DNA from 4 places in the Shewanella sp. Choline-02u-19 genome. Region 4 is predicted to be linked to each of the others. Evidence: predicted binding sites of a transcription regulator. Region 4 holds the regulator's gene; each other region holds the start of a gene.
The links. Region 4 encodes sigma-54, which starts transcription at its own class of promoters, with help from an activator protein. Its sites were predicted from a motif close to GTTGGCACGNNNNTNGNNT; they were not measured.
Positions count from the first base shown of each region.

Region 1: a site for sigma-54 is predicted at 2,161-2,179, ahead of CXF83_RS17530 (YggN family protein). Genes of this name have one in related genera too.
Region 2: a site for sigma-54 is predicted at 1,725-1,743, ahead of flgF (flagellar basal-body rod protein FlgF). Genes of this name have one in related genera too.
Region 3: a site for sigma-54 is predicted at 2,012-2,030, ahead of CXF83_RS06715 (P-II family nitrogen regulator). Genes of this name have one in related genera too.

Region 1 is NZ_PJBE01000013.1:2,502,493-2,505,918, forward strand. It holds gene CXF83_RS17525 (LysR family transcriptional regulator) at 1-836, opposite strand, end outside; gene CXF83_RS17530 (YggN family protein) at 1,289-2,110, opposite strand; gene glsB (glutaminase B) at 2,314-3,228, opposite strand; gene CXF83_RS17540 (50S ribosome-binding protein YggL) at 3,228-3,426, opposite strand, start outside.
Region 2 is NZ_PJBE01000013.1:512,787-516,212, reverse strand. It holds gene flgH (flagellar basal body L-ring protein FlgH) at 1-55, opposite strand, end outside; gene flgG (flagellar basal-body rod protein FlgG) at 146-934, opposite strand; gene flgF (flagellar basal-body rod protein FlgF) at 945-1,688, opposite strand; gene flgE (flagellar hook protein FlgE) at 1,886-3,247, opposite strand; gene flgD (flagellar hook assembly protein FlgD) at 3,322-3,426, opposite strand, start outside.
Region 3 is NZ_PJBE01000012.1:1,059,340-1,062,765, reverse strand. It holds gene CXF83_RS06725 (hypothetical protein) at 1-157, opposite strand, end outside; gene CXF83_RS06720 (ammonium transporter) at 366-1,616, opposite strand; gene CXF83_RS06715 (P-II family nitrogen regulator) at 1,632-1,970, opposite strand; gene CXF83_RS06710 (isochorismatase family protein) at 2,231-2,773, shown strand; gene nrfA (ammonia-forming nitrite reductase cytochrome c552 subunit) at 2,867-3,426, opposite strand, start outside.
Region 4 is NZ_PJBE01000013.1:3,107,265-3,110,690, reverse strand. It holds gene ptsN (PTS IIA-like nitrogen regulatory protein PtsN) at 142-585, opposite strand; gene hpf (ribosome hibernation promoting factor) at 588-875, opposite strand; gene CXF83_RS20265 (RNA polymerase factor sigma-54) at 906-2,417, opposite strand; gene lptB (LPS export ABC transporter ATP-binding protein) at 2,555-3,286, opposite strand; gene lptA (lipopolysaccharide transport periplasmic protein LptA) at 3,283-3,426, opposite strand, start outside.

The DNA of each region.
Region 1 (3,426 bases), 600 kb from region 4:
TGTTTACGTCTTGGATATACGGCTTGTAAAGGCAGATGATTGGTCAGTTGCCACTCATCAAGTAATGGCACTAACGTGCCCTGAGCAATTTCATCTTCCAATAAATAACTGGCAAGATAAACCACACCTAAGCCACTCACTGCTGCTGTTTTTAGCGCAGGTGCATTATCGACTCTAAAGTTGCCCGATACGCCTATCTCACAATAATCATCGCCTTGCTTAAACTGCCAAACACTATGCTCATGCCACTCACCTTGATAAACAAGACAGTTGTGATCGACCAGCTGTTCAGGTCGGTTTGGCATACCATGTTGCTCAATATAAGAAGGAGAGGCTGCCAATAAGAACTGACATTTCATCAGTGGTCTTGCAACCATGCCAAGAGGTAACTGCTCAGACATCGTCAGTAATAGATCTAAGCCTTCACTGACTACATCGACCTTGTGGTCAAGGAGGCTGACTTGCAGTTCAAGCTCCGGGTGTCTTGCCATAAATTCTGGTAAAGCAGGAATGATATGCATAGTACCAAAAGACTGTGAGATACCCACCTTCAAGACACCACGAGTAGCATCATTTAGGTTATGTACGCTGGCAACAGCCTGATCTGCATCTCTTAGCAGCTCTTCACCTTGCACATAGAGCAAATGACCTGCTTCAGTCAAACTTAAACTACGAGTAGTACGCTGAATAAGTTGAACGCCAAGCTTATGCTCAAGATCTGCGACCTGAGTACTCACTTTTGACTTAGATATTCCTAACTTTCGTGCCGCAGCGCTAAAACTGCCCGCTCGAGCTACATGAGTAAAAATTGCGATTGGTTCTAAAAGTTCTAACATGTAAATCGCCTTAAGGTGTTTACGAGAGTAATAGTACTTCCATCGCTAAGATAAGCCACCAAGGCCAACAATACCTTATAGAGCAATACCTTAAGAGAATATATGTACGCTAGCGTAGAGTGATGATTATTCAACCAAAAAGTGGTTTTTGTTTTTATTCTTAGAAGTATACCAAAAAAAACTTAGAACTCATCATATATGTACTTTTGTACTAGCATGTAGTGAGCATTCATACTGGCATACAGAACAATAGGATAGCGTTAGATAAGAGGATACAGAGTCAGTTTCGCTTGCTGCTATCGATTTAAGGCACGGTCAGTTAAGACGTTAGCATAGGGGAAAAACGAAAACCCCTGCACAAAGGTGGGATGCAGGGGTTGTTGCAATTTAGCTCAGCAACACAAGAACTATTTTTACCAAGGAGTTTTGGATCTAAAAATAACGATTAATGTTTACTCACGCATTTCTTTGTTTGCCGTCGCTATCAAAGAGTACTTTGCTAATTCAGGTACTTGAGTGTGTAGCTCTTTCTCTAATACCACTAAAGACTTAAATCTCTTACAGAGCTTTTCACCACGAATTTCAAGATCTTGTGCTTGCCCTTCCATTTGCAGTTCTATGTCATCGCCGATTGATTCCATTTTGGTTGAAAATGACTCCATTTTCTGCTCAAACGAACCGCCTTCACCCGACATCATTTCGCTTCCTAGCGTCATCACCATAGTGCCGATAGAGTTTTGGGCTAGCTGCTCCATCTCTTGCTCAAACTCTTCTCCAAATGCATTTTCAAGCGAAGACTCGGTTGCACCAAGGTAAAATGTGTCACCATGCTGATAGGCCACATTTTCAATGCGCTGTTGCAAACCATCCATCATTTCATCAATTTTAGCGCCAGTTGCATCACCTAACAAAGGAGTCAATGCCATACTCACCGCTGTCGAAGCCATTGCTACGGCATCATTAACAAGCTCGATAACCTCGGGAACTTGAGCAGAAACCTCATCGGCGTATTGGTTTACCAATGCTTGCTGCTGTTTGTTAAGCGGTACTTGTTCACCATTGACAAAAAGCTTATTCATTTCAATTCTGTACTGTTCTTTACCGACTTCACTTACGGTCAATTTTTTCGGCTCAACGGTAACGTCGTAATTTAACGATACTTCACATTCATTTTTAAAGTGCTTATCTGAATCTTCATTTGCATTAACTATTTGCACACTAGAGGCTGACAGTAGTACAGCGGATACACCAACAGAGGTAAGTAGTCTTTTCATTGCTTTAGTCCTTTATCGCTTTGTTAATATCATGTTATATAGAATAGATAATGCAGGTAACATGCCAAAGAACATAAGTCATTATTATAAAAGGATTAGTGGAATTAAGGGTGTGACTTTATTGATAATAGGATAGGAATAATTAGCCAATACTACGAACTATTGGCTAATTATTACATTAGCAGATGAGTTAAAACAGGAAATTAAAAAATTGAACGACCAAGCGTTTGGCAAAGTGTCTCTAGCGCGGCAGTTCCAGCAAGAGAGTTACCATTAGCATCGAGTTCCGGTGACCATACACAAACAGACATATCCCCTGGAATAACGGCAATAATACCTCCGCCGACGCCACTTTTTCCGGGCATACCAACGCGATAAGCAAACTCACCAGCGCCGTCATATAAACCCGAAGTGGCTAACAAAGCATTTAACTGCCTAGTTTGTACCGGTGTGATCAGTTGTTTTCCAGCGAGGTTTTTACCTCTGTTAGCGAGGTATAACATTGCTTTAGACAGATCAGCACAACTCATTCTCAAAGAGCAATAATGAAAATAACTCTTAAGAACGGTATTAACGTCATTATTAAAGTTACCGAACGACTTCATCAAATAAGCGATAGCAGCATTACGCGCACTGTGTTGATATTCAGAATTAGCAACGACTTTGTCGTAACCCACTCTTGGATTGTCACTGAGCTCACGTACAATTTCTAACATTCGCTGCTTTGGCGCACCTAACCGACCTTGCAACAGGTCAGCAATGACCAAGGCACCCGCATTAATAAATGGGTTTCTCGGTAGCCCTTTTTCTAACTCAACTTGCACTAGAGAATTAAAAGATTGTCCTGATGGCTCTTTACCAACACGTGACCAAATTTCAGGCTCTTCGTAATGCATTAACGCCAGTGTTAAGCTAAATACTTTTGAAATACTTTGAATTGAAAAGGGCTCGAGATAATCCCCAGCCCCTATCGTGACACCATCTCTGGTGGTCACGGCTATACCCAGTTTATTAGCATTTACCTCAGCAAGAGCAGGAATGTAATCTGCAACTTTACCCTTACCTAAAAGAGGTCGTACTTTCTTCACGACCTCCTCAAGTAATGCCAATTCAGGCATTAGCTCCACCAAATATCGTATAGCTCACCGATTTCGACATCTGCAACAGGTTGGCCTTCGAAGAAGGTTTTAACTGCAGCTCGGTCTTCATCTGTACATTTACCGATATCTTGAGTAGCAATAATACCTTCCCACTCTTTATGTCCGCCGCCATGGAACCCAAGATCTCTAGGTTCAATAATTGTCTCGATGAACTGA
Region 2 (3,426 bases), 2.6 Mb from region 4:
TTGAACTACAACCTGAAAGCGCAGCAATAACGATTAACATCCAGTAACGACTCATACAAAAACTCTCTTCACATTTAAGGCATATTGAGTGCCATATACGTTGAAATTAACAGTGGCGAATAAGCCACTTAAACTGATTTTACGCTTACAAATTCTGGTTCACGTACGACAACATCTGATCAACCGCAGAGATAACCTTGGAGTTCATCTCGTAGATCCGCTGACTTTCAATCAGGTTCACCAGCTCTTCTGTTACGTTAACGTTTGAGGTTTCTAATGCGCCTTGGCGAATAGCGCCCATCCCATCAAGGGATGCCGTACCTTGGATAGGCGTGCCGCTGGCTCCGGTTTCCATATAAAGGTTTTGCCCCATAGGATCCAGGCCTGCAGGGTTAATAAAGTCAGACATTGAAAGCTGGCCAACCACTTGGTTTTCAGCATTACCAGGGGTTTTAACCGACACTTCGCCTTCAGCCGATACCGTAATACTGCTGGCATCATCAGGGATGGTAATGGCAGGTTGCACCACATAACCCGAACCTGGCGTTACAATTTGTCCTGTGTCATCCAAGCTAAATTGACCGGTGCGAGTATAAGCCGCAGTGCCGTCTGGCATCTGCACTTCGAAAAAACCAGGACCTTCGACCATCAAGTCTAACGAGTTATCGGTCGTCAGCATGTTGCCTTGGGTAAAGACTTTTTGAGTCGCCACCACTTTAGTACCGGCGCCGATGTTCAAACCATTGGGTAATTTGGTATTTGACGCACTAATACCACCCGCTTGATTCACGTTTTGATAGAGCAGATCTTCAAAAACGGCACGGCTCTTTTTAAAACCAATGGTGCTGGCGTTAGCCACGTTGTTTGAAATTACAGCAATGTCAGTTTGCTGAGCGTCTAAACCAGTCTTACTTATCCATAAAGCGGGATGCATAGTCTTTCTCCTAGCTTATGCGCATTAATGAGGCGGAAGCTTTATCGATTTCTTCTGCTGTCTTCATCATCTTGACCTGCATCTCAAACTGACGTTGTATGTCAATCATCGATACCATTTCATGTACTGCATTAACGTTACTGCCTTCAACAGCACCGCTAAGTAACCCAACGCTAGGATCTGCGGCGGCTACTTGACCCGATATTTGACGGAATAAACCATCTTGGCCACGCATCATATTTTCATTACCAGGCTTGACCAACTTAATACGGCCCACCTCTTCAATAACCTCAGCTGTGGCACCCGATGGACGGACAGAGATAATGCCATCTTGAGATATTTCAATTTTTTCGATAGGCAGTGGCAACACGATGGGGCCATTGTCACCCATCACAGCCGTGCCTCTATCATTGCGTAAAACGCCTGTGGTATCGAAGCTTAAGCTACCTGAACGAGTGTATGCTTCGCTACCATCTGCGGCTTGAACCGCAATCCAGCCATCACCTTTTACGGCAATATCTAGATTTCTACCGGTGGTTTTCATCGGACCACTGGCAAAGTCAGCTGACGGGTTTTCGGTCATTGCGAACACGCGCGTTGGCAAACCTTCACCAAAGGCTTGCATCGAACGCGCCTGAGCGAAATCCGATTTAAATCCGTCAGTACTAGCATTTGCCAAATTGTTGGCACTGATAGCCAACGCATTCATATTCTGTTTCGCGCCGCTCATGGCGACATAGAGTAACTTGTCCACTTAACGCTCCGTCAAACTTCCGTCTAACGTATTAGATAGCAAGCATCGTGCCAGAAATGTAAGTGTTGCAATGGGATATAAAAAGAGGGAGTTGCAGCAAGAATATAAACAATGGGACTAAAAGAGGAAACACGTTGCCGTGCGGCAACGTGTAAACGTATAACGCGGCTAAAAACCGCGTTAACAGACCTTAATGATTATCGGATCTGCAGTATGGTTTGTTGTAGCGTATTGTTGACTTCCAGCGTTCTCGAGTTAGCTTGGAAGTTACGCTGTGCAGAAATAAGGTCAACCAACTCGGTGGTCAAATCCACGTTTGATTGCTCTAGCGCTGAAGAACGAATGCCACCAAAAGTGCCACTGTTTGCCTCACCCGCTAATGCTGGCCCCGAATCAATGCTCGCTTTCCAAGAGGTATTACCCGCTTGTGATAAGCCCTGCTCGTTGGCAAAGCGGACTAATGCTACCCGTGCCAATGGCACTGTTGAACCATTACTGTAACTGGCGTTAACAAGGCCATCAGCACCCACTTCAACGTTCGTTAAACGACCTACTGTAGTACCGTCTTGGGTTAATTCAGTGACTTCAAATGGTGATGAATATTGAGTTGGTTGATTAAACTTAAGGTTTAATGTTTGCGTACCATCTGCGCCAGCGCCGAGCACATTCGCGCCACCAACACCCAAGGCTTCAGTCTGAATAGTCGCAGGATCACTCCCCTCATATCCACCCGTATCGTTAAAAGAGATTGCTGCGCCTTTCCAGCCACCGGTCGTTTCAGCCGTTGCCGTGCCATCTATCACACCGTTGCCACTAGTATCGATATTATAAGTCCCTGCTGCGGGATCGACATTCACTTTTTTGCCGTCAACTGCGTAAAAAGCAACCCAGTTACTTTCGCCTGTGTGCGCCGCATTGGGTGGGCGAACAAAATAGCTTGTCATAATATGTGGCTCACCTAATGAGTCATACATGGTGACAGACGTTGAATTGTTAAATGTATCAGGGTCATCGGGGTTGAAATTTGCTGGGTCTAAGGTCTTATCACCCGCATTCAAGTTCATCTGCATACCGATATTTTCAGTTTTTACTGGGCTACCTGCCGTATCCGGAATTTTGACTGGCTGCGTGGTGGTTAAACTCACTGATGTTGAGTTGCCATCTTTATCAACCGGGAAGGTTTGCAGAAAGTTACCTGCTGAATCAACCATGTAGTTGTTTGAGTCAAACTTAAACGCACCCGCACGAGTGAATGAATGATCTTGTGATCCCACTTCTGATGAAGTGACGAAGAAACCACCGCCGTTAATCGCCATATCAAGTGAGTTATTGGTAAATTGTAAGCTACCTTGCTGGAACTGCTGCGCCACCTGGCTGGTTGCAACACCGCCACCGACGGTTGTTTTGCTATTAGCAAAAATAGAGGTCGCGTAAACATCGGCAAACTCAGCACGTGATTCTTTAAAACCAGTGGTGTTAACGTTAGCGATATTGTTTGCGGTTGTATTGAGATCTTTTTGCGCAGCAGATATACCGCTCAGAGCAATGTTAAATGACATAGTTCACCTCTATCCTTGTTCAATTCGTTTTAGGAGAGGTTTATCTGCCTCTCTTATTAATATCTGTCGTGCGTTTACGATTCTGACACCGCTAATACATCACTAATCTTAATACCGCCAACGCCGCGCAAATTCAAAATAGCGCCGGTAGCTGCTGTCCCTAACGACACGCTCGTGAC
Region 3 (3,426 bases), on a different contig from region 4:
TGAGCGCTTCTTGCCACTCATGGTCAGCCAACACTTGATCGCGCACTGCAAACGCATCAAATGGCTCGCTAGATTTACGCACTACAACCTGTCCAGCTACCGCGGGTAAACTGGTGGTAAATAGTAGCAATAGACTAATGCTGAACACTTTATTCATCCGATAACGACCCAATAATAGTAGAAGCCAGTATTAGCTCATCGTATACCGTTAACCAGCCCAATTCCATTAAGTCTCAGACATTAATCCCAAACCATTATTAGCAGAACATTAGCCGCAGATCATGAAATAGCTTAGAGGTGTTAATGCTTCTCTCAAATAAAAAAGCAGGGCATAAGCCCTGCTTGTTAGCAATATCATCACTGCATTAGTTAGCACTTTTCACTGAGACAAATTCAGGATACGCATCAATGCCGCAATCTGATGCATCCATGCCGTTATATTCTTCCTCTTCTGTCACGCGGATCCCCATCGTCACTTTGAGTCCAAACCAAACAACTGAAGAGGCCGCAAATACCCAACCAAATATCACTGCAGCACCATAAAGTTGAGTGCCAAAAGACGCATCGGCATTAGACACTGGCACCAATATTAACCCGAGGAGTCCGGCCACACCATGGACAGAGATTGCCCCAACGGGATCATCAATTTTGATTCGGTCAAATGCAACAATCGAGAATATAACCACGCCGCCAGCCACAAGACCAATCACACCAGCCATCGCTAAAGAAGGTGATAAAGGGTCAGCGGTAATCGCCACAAGCCCTGCTAATGCCCCATTTAAGATCATAGTTAAATCGGCTTTACCCCAAACCAATCGACATACAATCAAAGCAGAAAGCGCACCAAACGCCGCAGCAGAGTTGGTATTAACAAATATTTTGGCCACCGCGCTAGCATTTTCAACATCCGAGACTAAAAGCTGTGAACCACCGTTAAAACCAAACCAACCCATCCACAAGATGAACATACCCAATGTCGCCATCGGTAAGTTAGAACCCGGGATCGGGTTTACTTGTCCGTTAGCGCCATATTTTCCCTTTCTTGCACCTAACAATAGCACCCCAGAAACTGCCGCTGCAGCACCGGCCATATGTACAATACCGCTGCCCGCAAAGTCAACAAAGCCTGCTTCAGATAAGAATCCACCACCCCAGGTCCAGTAACCCTCAACAGGGTATATCACCGCAGTCATAAACACTGAAAATGCCAAAAATGCCCATAACTTCATCCGTTCAGCAACGGCACCAGACACAATCGACATTGCCGTTGCAACGAACACCACTTGGAAAAAGAAGTCGGACTCAAGCGCATGATCTGCTCCATCAGCTTGTGATCCAATCAATGACCCCAGCGAGGGTAACCAACCACCTTCAGCATTATCAACGTACATAATGTTGTAACCAACGATTAGATACATGACACAGGCTATTGAATACAAGCAGACGTTTTTAGTTAAAATTTCAGTGGTATTTTTTGAACGAACGAGGCCAGCTTCTAACATCGCAAATCCGGCGGCCATCCACATCACTAGCGCACCTGAGATAAGAAAATAAAACGTATCAAGGGCAAAGCGAAGCTCAGTGACCGTTAATCCTAGTTTGGTTAATTCATCCATTTGTCCAATCCCCCTTTAAAGTGCTTCGTTGTCGAGTTCACCAGTTCGTATTCTGGTTGCTTGTTCTAGGTTGGTAACAAATATCTTGCCATCACCAATTTTACCTGTACGCGCAGCACTCGTTATCGCCTCAACTAGCATCTCCACGTTTTCAGCTTTAGTCGCAATTTCAAGCTTCACCTTAGGTAAGAAATCAACCTGATACTCAGCACCTCGATAAAGTTCGGTATGGCCTTTTTGACGACCAAAGCCTTTTACTTCAGTCACCGTCATCCCCTCAATGCCTACATTGGCGATAGCTTCTCTTACATCATCTAACTTAAATGGCTTAATAATGGCACTGACCAATTTCATGGCGATCTCCTTGAAGACTATTTTTAATTCTAACAAAGACTCTTCAAGCATTAGGCCAACAAATCAAATACCATAAAAACAATGAGATAGAAAAAACCAGGCATTGAAAAATGAATATAAACGCACCAAAAAAGTGCAGTTATTCAATAACTGCACGCTCATAAGGCAAAGATGTCGCGGCTTAGACTTATCGCCTATTGGTTAAAAGCGACTTTTGAGGTGTACTAGTAACCTTTGCAACAAGTACTAGGAACATTAAAATGTTGAAGCCAGAAGATTGCGTATTAGTCATTGTTGACGTGCAAGGGCAACTCGCACGAGTCATGCATCAAAGTGAAGAGTTACACCATAAATTAGCGCTATTAATTAAAGGCATTCAGTTATTCGACATTCCGATCCTATGGCTCGAGCAACTACCCGATAAATTGGGTGCCACTAGTGATGTATTAGCCACAGAGCTAATCAAAACTACGGAGCCAATTGCAAAACAACATTTTAGCGGCTGGCAATGTCCAAAGTTCAGGGCGAAATTGTCAGCAATGGGGCAAAAAAATATCCTTGTCGCAGGCATAGAAACCCATGTTTGCGTGTACCAAACCTGCATGGACCTATTAGATAATGCTTACCCGACTTACCTCGTTGTAGATGCAATGTCTTCGCGAGATCCTGTTAATAAAAAACTCGGAATAGAGATGATGCAAGCCCATGGTGCATTACAAACCAATGTAGAGTCATTGCTGTTTGAACTGCAACATGAAGCGATAGGGGAAAGGTTTAAGGCCTTACTGGCACTGATTAAGTAGACCGACATTAAGGTCAAACGAGTTAATTTAGAGCAAAAAAAAGCCCTCATCAACGAGGGCTTTTCTATATAGAGCTAGGTAGAAACAATAGACTTACTTGTAAGTTGCTTCGCGCTTTTCAGCTTCAGCTTCCCACTGTGGTACTAAAGTTTTCTTGAATTCAGCTTTATCAGCATTCATCTTCTTCATATCCATACCTAGAGCAGCTTGTGCTTTAGCTTTGGTTGAAGTGTCAGGGTAAGCAATTGGTTGCTTAACACCTTTAACAGCAAGTAGTTGAGCTAGCTTGATACGAGCATCAGCCGCTTTGTCTACCGCAGTACCTAGTACACGAAGTGCTTCATCAGCTGCGTGAGCAGCAACACCGTGTGATGCAGTTGCATAGTCCCAGCGCCACTGTGAATGACGGATATCCATAAGGATAGGCTTCATTTCAGTTTCAGTTGCACCCGCATCCCAAGCAGCTTTTGCTTCGAAGTGAGCTTTCACTAGCTGAGCTTCAGCACGTGCTTTAAGATCAGCAACTTTATGCTTACGATCTTCAGTTAAGTTAACCATGAACTCTTTGCTTTGCTCGTGACAACTACCACAAGTTTCTTCAAAGCGATCGAATGGGTTACCTACTTTATGGTCAGTAAACTTACGACCTTTTT
Region 4 (3,426 bases):
CAATAGCTTAGGAACACTGGTTTAAGTGTTTCTAAGCTATTCCTACAAGAGTGTGTAAGCGTTTCTCTTTGCTCATGTCTTATACTTCTTGAACATCAAAAAATACGTAAAAACTAAGCTCGACAGATCAGAGACCTCTCACTATTGAGTGATTAAGTCGTATAACTCAGATTCACTCTTACTTTTTCTCAACTGCTTCACGATCGCTTTGTCGTTAAGCTTTTCTGCCATTGAAGACAGCGTCGCGAGATGTTGCTCACATTGATCTGCGGGCACTAACAGGGCAAATAATATATCAACCGGTTGCTTATCTATCGAGTCAAAAGATATCGGTGTTTCACATTTGATTAATATGCCCAATGGATGGTCAATATTAGCCAATCTCCCGTGAGGGATTGCTATACCGTTGCCTATACCTGTGCTACCCATTTTTTCGCGAGCCAACAGGCTTTCGAAAATCTCTTGTGAAGAAAGGGTAGGGTACTGGGCAGCGGCAATATCGCTGATGAGTTCCAGTACTTTTTTCTTACTGCCCGGAGTGGCACAGGTAGTGCATTCCGGCTGCAGGATGGTACATAGTTCCATCGTTAGTGTTTGGTCAGCTTCTCTTTGTGTTTAATAACCTGACGATCTAATTTGTCGATCAGGGAGTCGATTGCGGCGTACATGTCCGCATGTTCCGAAGTGGCAAAAACTTCACCTTTTTTCAGGTGAATTCGTGCTTCGGCAATCTGTTGCATTTTTTCAACATTCAATATGACGTGCACATTATTGATCTGATCGAAATGACGTTCAAGCTTTGTAAATTTTTCTTCAACATAACTGCGCAGTGACGCAGTGATTTCAATGTGATGCCCAGTAAGGTTAATTTGCATAGAAAGATTCCTCCAAGTGTATAATTTTAGTTATAAACTCTTGCGTTGGTTTGAGGGCGGGATCATCATTGCTTCGCGGTATTTCGCGATGGTACGTCGAGCAACTTTAATCCCCTGTTCTGCCAACAGTTGCGCCATTTTGCTATCGCTTAATGGTTTCTGTTGGTTTTCAGCTGCGACTAACTTCTTAATAAACGCTCTAATTGCTGTTGATGAGCACTCTCCACCGTCGTCGGTTCCGACATGACTAGAGAAGAAATACTTTAACTCGAAAATACCTCTAGGGGTATGCATATACTTTTGTGTGGTCACCCTTGAGATAGTGGATTCATGCATCTCTACGGCTTCAGCAATGTCGTTGAGTACCATAGGTTTCATGGCTTCATCACCATATTCGAAAAATCCCTGTTGGAACTTCACAATACAGTTGGAGACTTTTAGGAGGGTCTCATTACGACTCTCAATGCTTTTAATAAACCATTTAGCTTCTTGTAAGTGACTACGAATAAATTGGCCATCTGCTTGATTTTTTTGGCTACGAGCCATCGAAGCATAGTGTTGATTGACGTTGATTTTTGGCATGTAGTCGGGGTTGAGTTCAACCACCCAACGGCCTTTCTTTTTTGTCACTGAAACGTCGGGGATCACATATTCGTCTTTACTTCGCGTGACTGCCAGGCCCGGTCTTGGGTTCAAGGTTTGAATAAGCGTGATAGCATCACGCAGGTCATCCTCTTTGAGCTTAGTCTTACGCATCAATTGCCTAAAATCACGTCCAGCAATCAAATCTAAGTAATCTTTAATGAGCAGGCGAGCATTGTCTATATGGGGTGTTGTTTCTGCATATTGAGCTAATTGGATAAGCAGACATTCACTGAGATCTCTGGCTGCGACGCCGATAGGGTCGAAATGCTGCACGCGTTTGAGTACGGCTTCCACTTCGTCTATCTCGATCTCTGGATCGCCCATTGCTTCAAGAATATCTTCACAATTCTGAGTAAGGTAACCTCGCTCATCAACCGCATCAATAATGGCGGTGGCAATCGCTAGGTCATTATCAGAAAAAGGCGTTAGATTTTTCTGCCATTCAAGATGTTCGTATAAACCTTCAGTGGTTTCGCCTTGGAATGGCATATCATCATCGCGCATTCCGCCGGAGCTTGAATTCGAAGACACGGTATAGACTTCATCCCAAGTAGTATCCATTGGGAGTTCATCTGGCATTGAATCTTGCGTTAATGCATCAGAGGTGTCTACCGCAGCGCTATCCTGCTGTGGATCAACATCTGTGTTACTGCTGTATTCATTGTCGCTATCCGACTCTGAATAGCTGTCAGAGTCACTGGTGGTTCTATCTTCGTTGCTGATAGGCTCGCCATCGGATTGCTCTTCATCTAATTCAAGCAGTGGATTAGAGTCTAATGCTTGCTGGATCTCTTGCTGCAGCTCTAAAGAGGACAATTGCAAAAGGCGAATAGCCTGCTGTAATTGTGGAGTCATAGTTAGCTGCTGACCCATTTTGAGCTGGAGTGACGCTTTCATCTTACCGCTATTCCCTACACTGTAATTAAACGTTGAAGCTCGGTGATTTGACGAAGAGAGCTTAAAGAGTCAACACTTTGATTGTATTCATATACTTAGCTAATGCTATACAATTAAACCCGCATACTGTGGGTTAACTATAGCCTGAATTGTTCACCTAAGTACACTGCTCGAACCTGCTGATTATCTAATATCTCGGCAGGTGTGCCTTCTGCAATCAAATTTCCGTGACTTACGATATAGGCATGTTCACAAACGTCCAATGTTTCACGCACATTGTGGTCTGTGATCAACACCCCTAAGCCACGGCTTTTTAACTGTTCAATAATCTTTTTAATATCGATAACCGATATTGGATCAACGCCGGCAAAAGGTTCATCGAGTAGAATAAACTTTGGGTTGGCTGCCAGTGCTCGAGCGATTTCAACTCTGCGGCGTTCACCACCTGATAACGCCATGCCTTGGCTATCGCGGATATGGGTGATGTGAAACTCTTCGAGTAGGTGTTCAAGTTGCTCTTCACGCTGCTCGTTATTGATATCTTTGCGAGTCTGTAATACTGCCATGATATTGTCACGCACTGAGAGCTTTCTAAAGATGCTTGCCTCTTGTGGCAAGTAGCCAATGCCTTTACGTGCTCGGAGATGCATTGGGTCTAAGGTTAAATCATCGTCATCGATTAAGATCTGACCCTTGTCGCTCTGAACTAAACCAACAACCATATAAAATGTTGTGGTTTTACCTGCACCATTAGGACCCAATAACCCAACAATTTGCCCTGTTTTGACCGTTAAACTCACATCTTGAACAACGGCTCGGCTCTTATAACTTTTCGCTAAATTGCGTACGGTCAGCGTTTTTTGGGTCATTGCTGTTCCTGCTTTTTAATGGGTGCGGCTGGGGTTTCAGGCGTCTCTTCTTGATAAGCTTCAGGCTGAATGATAGTGATCACGCGATCATTACCTTTACCTGTACTTTCTGCGACTAATTTTTGTAGTCCGATATTGTA